Linked DNA regions of Cohnella abietis. Each later gene encodes a partner of the first gene's protein in a complex. Links are inferred from orthologs where the notes say so. Each region holds a gene or a part of one and is shown on either strand. Other genes may lie near its edges.

Region 1 (3,282 bases):
TACGACAAGGGTCGGTGTCTGTAATATTACAGCAAACAGAACAATAGGTTAAATTCCGTTTGACACTAACGAGCGCCTTGGCAAAATCGATTACATCTTCTTCCTTCATTCGCAACACGTAAAAGGCTAGCCTAGCCGCCGTCTTTGGCCCGATGCCCGGAAGACGAGAAAAAGATTCAATCAGCTTGGCAATCGGTTCAGGATAAAACAAGGCTCTAGTCTCCTCTAATCATCGTTTCCCAGTTGATCTCAACTATGAAGCGTAGCTGGATTTAGACCTAGAACAATCCAGGGATCTTCATGCCCCCGGTATACTTGCCCATATCTTGGTTAGCAATCTCATCCGCTTTAGATAAAGCATCATTAACAGCTGTAAGAACTAAATCCTGTAGCATTTCAATGTCTTCTGGATCAACGGCTTCCGGTTTAATCTTAATATCAAGCAGCTTTTTGTGTCCGTTAATAGAAACCGTAACTACACCGCCACCTGCTGTGCCCTCAATTGTTTTGGTGCCTAGCTCTTCCTGCGCCTTCATCATTTGCTCCTGCATCTTCTTCACTTGCTTCATCATTTGGTTCATGTTATTCATCTCTAAAATCCTCCCTAGTCATCTTTTATTGTAACTAATTGATCTCCAAACAACCGAACGGCCTCATCAATCCAAGGCTCACTCTTTCCCGCAGCTTCATCGTCCGGCACAAGCAATAACTCTTCTCCAACTAACGAATCTGCCTTCGGGGAACCCGTGCTTTCCGCCACAGCCTCTTGCCAATCTTTCTGCATAACGGTAAGAAGCTGAGTCGGATTTCCGAAAATAGAGCTTAGAACCCCTTCGATAACGCCTTTGTTAGCGGGTCTCTCCGTTGTTTCGCGATGAATGGTATTCCGGAAAGCTACCACAATTGTGTTCTCCGCCATGGAGACAGGTTCCCCGTCAACGAGCCAAGCATGAACGGTTACCCGCTCCTCCTTAACTCTCTGAAGAATCTGCGGCCATTTGGCCAACGATTGTCCTGCAGAGGTTCGAGCCTCTACATAAGCATTTAGCTTCAACTTAGGTATGGCTGCAATTCGAGGCGCTTGACCTGCTCCACCATTTCCAGGCGAGCTGCCTCGTGCATTCCTATTGCCAGCTGCTTGCGAGGAAGAGCCCCCTCCAGCTGAAGCTGGAGTAAACCCACCGCTTGCTAAAGCTCCCAGCTTGCTTTCCAAAGCAGCCAATTGCTGCCTTAGTTGGCCCAGCTCTCCGCGAACATGGCTTGTGTCTGCAGCACTGTTACTGGATGTTGCATCTGCAGCCCCCACGCTTGGATTATCAGAGCATAGCTTTAGGAGTGCAATCTCAAACATCGTTTGTGGATGAGCCGCATACTTCATTTCATTCTGATAACGATTAAGCAAATCAATGATAGCAAATAACCGCTCTCTAGAAAATGCTTTGGACATCTCTTTTAACTCAGCTGGATTGGCAATCCTTCCGGATGAATCACCTGCATCTGGCGCCAACTGAGCCAGCAGCAGATCACGGAAGTAATGCATGAGCTGCTCTAAGCATTTGTCAGCGCTTTTGCCAGCCTTCATCATTTCATCGATTTCAATTAATACCTTAGCGGCATCACTCTCACGTATAGCCATCGCCAGTCTAGCGAATTGCTCTGAGGGCAGTCCGCCCGTTGCTTCAATCGCTTGCTCCAGCGTAACTTGGCCTCCAGTGAACGAGGATATCTGATCCAACAGGCTCACAGCATCGCGCATCCCCCCGTCGGATAAACGGGCGATATAACGAAGTGCCTCTTGCTCCGCCGTAATCTGTTCCTTATCACTTATTTCTTGAAGGCGCCCAGTCTGTTCCTCTAACGACACCCGGCGAAAATCAAACCGCTGGCAACGCGAGATAATCGTTGGTGGAAGCTTATGAGGCTCTGTCGTAGCTAATATAAACATCACATGACCAGGCGGCTCTTCCAATGTCTTGAGCAAGGCGTTAAAGGCTTCCGTCGTCAGCATGTGTACTTCATCGATAATATAAACTTTACGCCGCACTTCTGTGGGCGAGTATTTCACCTTGTCCCGAATGTCCCGAATCTCTTCAACCCCGCGATTGGATGCCGCATCAATCTCGACAACATCCATAACCGAACCGCTCGTAATCCGTTCACATTGCGAGCACTCATTACATGGCTCTAGAGCTGGACCACGCTCACAGTTAACGGCTTTAGCCAATATTTTGGCAGCGCTTGTCTTCCCAGTTCCTCTCGGACCGCTGAACAAGTACGCATGGGAGAGGCGATCTTCACGGATTGCATTTTGCAGCGTCTGTACGATATGTTGCTGCCCGACCATGTCCTGGAACGTCTGGGGACGCCAGGCCCGGTACAAAGCAAGATGTGCCATTGCTTGTCGCTCCCGTCAACTTGTCGTTTCATTCATTATACATCATCAGGTGAGCGCTCTCCACCGCTAGCTTTTAATTCCTGCTCTAGCTCTCCAGAGGCATATGACAAACATACCGTAAATTGCGTCCCTTCCACGTCCGACGACACCTCAATGCTCCCGCCCAAATCATGAACGATCCGCTGGCACACCGAAAGACCCAAGCCAGTCCCTTGTGACTTTGTCGTAAAAAAAGGATCAAACACCTTCTCTAGCACATCTGCCTCTATTCCCGTCCCTGTATCACAAATCTCTACCGCAATTTTGTTAGGCTCATCTGGATGACTGCATTCGCGAATTATTAATGTCCCTCCTCCGACCATCGCTTCAATTGCATTTTTTCCTAGATTAAGAAATACCTGCTTTAGCAGTTCTTTGTCGGCCAAAATGGGGAGCAGTTCAGGTTTAGGATAATAAAGCACGGTCACGTTGTACATCAGAGCTTCATTTCGAATCATAGGGAGAATTTCCTGCAGCACTTGGCCAATTCTTAAAGGAACACGTTTAATTTCCTTTGGCTTGCTCAGCAATAGGAATTCACTCACCAACTCATTTACTCTTTCAAGCTCAGACAATACAATGCCAACAAACTTTTGCTCCTTGCTCATACTTCGATCTGTGAGGGCTTTATTCAGTAGCTGCATGAATCCTTTGATAGCTGTTAGAGGATTGCGAATTTCGTGAGCGGTGCCTGCTGCAATCTGACCAATTGTTTTCAACCGATCCGAGCGTCTTATTTGCTCCTCCAAGGTCATCATATGAGAGACATCCCGAAAGAGGACGAACGCTCCTGTCGTTACCCCATTAAATTCAAGCACCTCACCATCCAGCATAAGCTCATGACTTAT
Region 2 (3,307 bases), 530 kb from region 1 along the record:
GCGTGGAAATACGTTTTTACAAAAAAGAGGATTTTGGCGCAGGAGTGTCCAATTTAAATAAGAAGCGACAGACCCCATTAATGAAATTAGAGGAGGGCCTGAACAATGAAATTACTAATTGCAGTCATTCAAGATAAGGATAGCAATCGATTGTCCAATGCGCTTATTAAAGAAGGGTTTCGGGCAACCAAGCTTGCCAGTACCGGAGGATTTCTTCGCGCAGGAAACACGACGTTCCTAATTGGAATCGAGGATGATCGAATTCAAAGCGCTTTAGATGTTATTCGTTCTAGCTGCAAAGTACGTGATCAGCTTGTTACTCCTGTATCCCCTGTAAGTGGAGCAGCAGATTCCTACATCCCGTTCCCTGTTGAGGTTCAAGTTGGTGGAGCAGCCGTATTCGTGCTTCCAGTTGAGCAGTTCGAACACTTCTAATGTAGCCGGGTGGTGAATGGATATGAAAATCCAAACGGGTTTCTATCCTGTCAATAAGACATTAATGCGCGGAGAATTAGCCAGCAGACCGGCTCAGGCACAGAGCTTCGGTGACTTGATGCAGCAGAACGAAGAGCAGCGGACTCATGAGGAGCTTCAACGAAAGCTGGAGGACATTCACCTGCAAGGAGAACGCTTAAATCGCTCAATGACGATTAGGGAGCTAGTTCTTTACAGGCAAATGGTTAAAGGATTTCTTGAGGATACCGTTCGCCGCGGGGTTGCCCTAAGGGAAACGAAAGGCTGGGACCGCCGAGGTCGTGGCAAAAGATATAAATTGCTGGAAGAAGTAGATGAGATGCTGATAGCTATGGGGGAAGAGCTGCTGAAGAGTGAAGAAGGCAGAATTGATCTACTCCAGAAGGTCGGCGAAATTCGTGGTATTTTGATTAATCTAGTTTTCTAAGGGTAACTGATTGAACGGCGTGTTTACTCGTCAATCAGTTGTCACGGATTCGACTATCCAAGCTACGGACTTGTGCTAGCAGGGTAGTCGTAACGGAGGAGTACGCTTTATGAGTTTTCAACAAATTTCTGGACAGGATCGGGCAAAGGCTTTATTGCAGAATGCATTAGCCACTCGTAAAATCGCTCACGCCTATTTATTCGCAGGACCCTCTGGCTCAGGTCGCAGGGAAATGGCAAATGCCTTTGCCCAGGCTTTGTTCTGCGAGAGAGGCGGGAATGATGCCTGCGGTGAATGCTTGGAATGTCGAAAGATACTACATGGCAATCATCCGGATTTACATGTAGTCAGTCCTGACGGTGCTACTGTCAAGATTGAACAAATTCGTGTTTTACAGCGAGAGTTATCTTATCGGAGTGTCGGAGCGGGCTATAAGGTTTATATTATTGAAGGCGCTGAGACAATGACAGTGCCGGCAGCCAATAGCTTGCTTAAGTTTTTGGAAGAGCCACCTTCTCCTGTAGTTGCCATTCTTATATCACCTAGCGCACAAACGGTACTTCCAACCATTTTATCTCGGTCACAGCTCATTGCTTTTGTGCCAGGAGACCGGGAAGCACTAGAGAAAGCATTGGTTGCAGAGGGTAAACCACCACTTCTATCACGTGCCGCAGTAAATCTGGCATCAGGGCTAAATGCCAGTAGAAAATTGGTAGAAGAGAATTGGTTTGCAGATATCCGAAACGTAGTGATACAATTGGGTAAGGAGAATCCGACCCGGTTCACTGCGAGTCTGCTTCAAGCGCAGCAGCAGGTTATTAAAACGGATCTCTCAGAACATGTCGAAACCTTGCTACAGCTGTTAGCTTTGTGGTATAGAGATATGATTTATGCAATGACCGACCGTCATAATCAGATGGTGTTTCCCGATCAAGGGGAATGGATCTCGAAGCAGGCCTGGAGCCGTTCCATTCAATCATGGGTTACGGTGATGGAGTCTGCATTGATGGCGGCAAGACGAATAAAGGCTCATGTGTCGCCGCAATTGGCGCTAGAGCAATTTCTGGTGAACGTGCGGGAGGGATAGATTTGTACGATGTGGTGGGAGTCCGCTTCAAGAAAGCGGGCAAAATCTATTATTTCGATCCCGCCGAGCATCCGGTGTCCAAAGATCAGCATGTCATCGTGGAAACGGCGCGTGGCGTAGAATACGGCAAAGTCGTCGTTGGACCGAAGACGGTAGAAGAATCGGATGTCGTTCTTCCTTTGAAGAAAGTCATTCGGATAGCAGGTGATCCCGATGCGAAGACGGTGGATGAAAACCGCGGAGCAGCAAAGAACGCTTTTACCGTTGGCCTGCAGAAAATTAAGGATCACGCGCTGAAGATGAAGCTCGTGGACGTGGAATACACGTTTGACCGGAACAAAATCATCTTTTATTTTACAGCCGAAGGACGCGTCGATTTCCGGGAACTCGTCAAGGATTTGGCTGGTGTATTTCGAACCCGCATAGAGCTGCGGCAAATCGGCGTACGGGATGAAGCAAAGATGCTCGGCGGAATCGGTCCGTGTGGGCGTGTACTCTGTTGTTCTTCTTGGCTTGGGGATTTCGAGCCAGTCTCGATTAAGATGGCGAAGGACCAGAATTTGTCGCTGAATCCAACGAAGATATCAGGGCTATGCGGCCGCTTGATGTGCTGTTTGAAATATGAGCACGACAATTACGAGAGTGCTAAGGAAGAATTGCCTGCAGTAGGAAGATTGGTTGTTACCTCTATGGGTGAAGGTAAGGTAGTTGGAATTAATGCAGGCAGTAGAAGTGTACACGTTCAGTTGTTCGACTTAGGTAAGGTGAAAGAGCTACCATTTGACGACGTCGTCTTGAAATAATTTGTGACGACTGTACGAGATGATTTATCATTGTAATCAGTCGCACTTGTTAATCGACACAATCGGGTGCCTTGAGGTGGATAGTTGTTCATGAAAGACATTTTCCTTCGCGTGGATGAACTCGAATCGCATATGGGCACGATTCATGCCGATTTAGGTACGCTTAAGCTGAAGATCAAGGAGCTGCTGGAAGAAAATCAACAGCTCAGGATCGAGAATCAGCAGTTAAGAAAAGTGCTCAAGCGGGAAACAGAACCCGCAACAACCCAGGAAGCGGCGGAAGAACCGGCTGCCGTCAAGGGAGACAAGCTGTCTCTTGCTATGCCTGTGGGTGAGGGCTATGATAATCTAGCTCGTCTTTATCATGAAGGCTTCCATATTTGCAACGTGTACTACGGTCATTTGCGAATGGAAGGCGATTGCTTATTCTGTTTATCTTTCTTAAGTAAATAGTATCGTAGGAAGCAGCGACCTTTCGAGGACTCGCTGCTTTTTTTATATGGCCAGCAGGGCTCA

What was found. Proteins that work in one complex are often made in the same cells at the same time.
Region 2: dnaX (region 1) and holB share a complex: the UniProt entries of both Bacillus subtilis proteins name them as parts of the DNA clamp loading complex. The link is inferred for Cohnella abietis from one-to-one orthologs.

What each region holds. Positions count from the first base shown.
Region 1 is NZ_AP019400.1:575,952-579,233, reverse strand. Bases 1-2,974 are described here. They hold dnaX (DNA polymerase III subunit gamma/tau), read right to left. Parts: upstream 2,396-2,974; coding sequence 605-2,395; downstream 1-604. Other genes in these bases: KCTCHS21_RS02420 (two-component system sensor histidine kinase NtrB), read right to left, coding at 2,431-2,974; KCTCHS21_RS02430 (YbaB/EbfC family nucleoid-associated protein), read right to left, coding at 279-590; recR (recombination mediator RecR), read right to left, coding at 1-211. Outside these bases: more of KCTCHS21_RS02420, read right to left, coding at 2,975-3,282. UniProt on the Bacillus subtilis protein: Part of the beta sliding clamp loading complex, which hydrolyzes ATP to load the beta clamp onto primed DNA to form the DNA replication pre-initiation complex.
Region 2 is NZ_AP019400.1:41,268-44,574, forward strand. Bases 1-2,999 are described here. They hold holB (DNA polymerase III subunit delta'), read left to right. Parts: upstream 1-1,010; coding sequence 1,011-1,988; downstream 1,989-2,999. Other genes in these bases: KCTCHS21_RS00160 (cyclic di-AMP receptor DarA), read left to right, coding at 106-435; KCTCHS21_RS00165 (YaaR family protein), read left to right, coding at 458-901; KCTCHS21_RS00175 (PSP1 domain-containing protein), read left to right, coding at 1,991-2,791; yabA (DNA replication initiation control protein YabA), read left to right, coding at 2,882-2,999. Also shown: more of yabA, read left to right, coding at 3,000-3,244. UniProt on the Bacillus subtilis protein: DNA polymerase III is a complex, multichain enzyme responsible for most of the replicative synthesis in bacteria.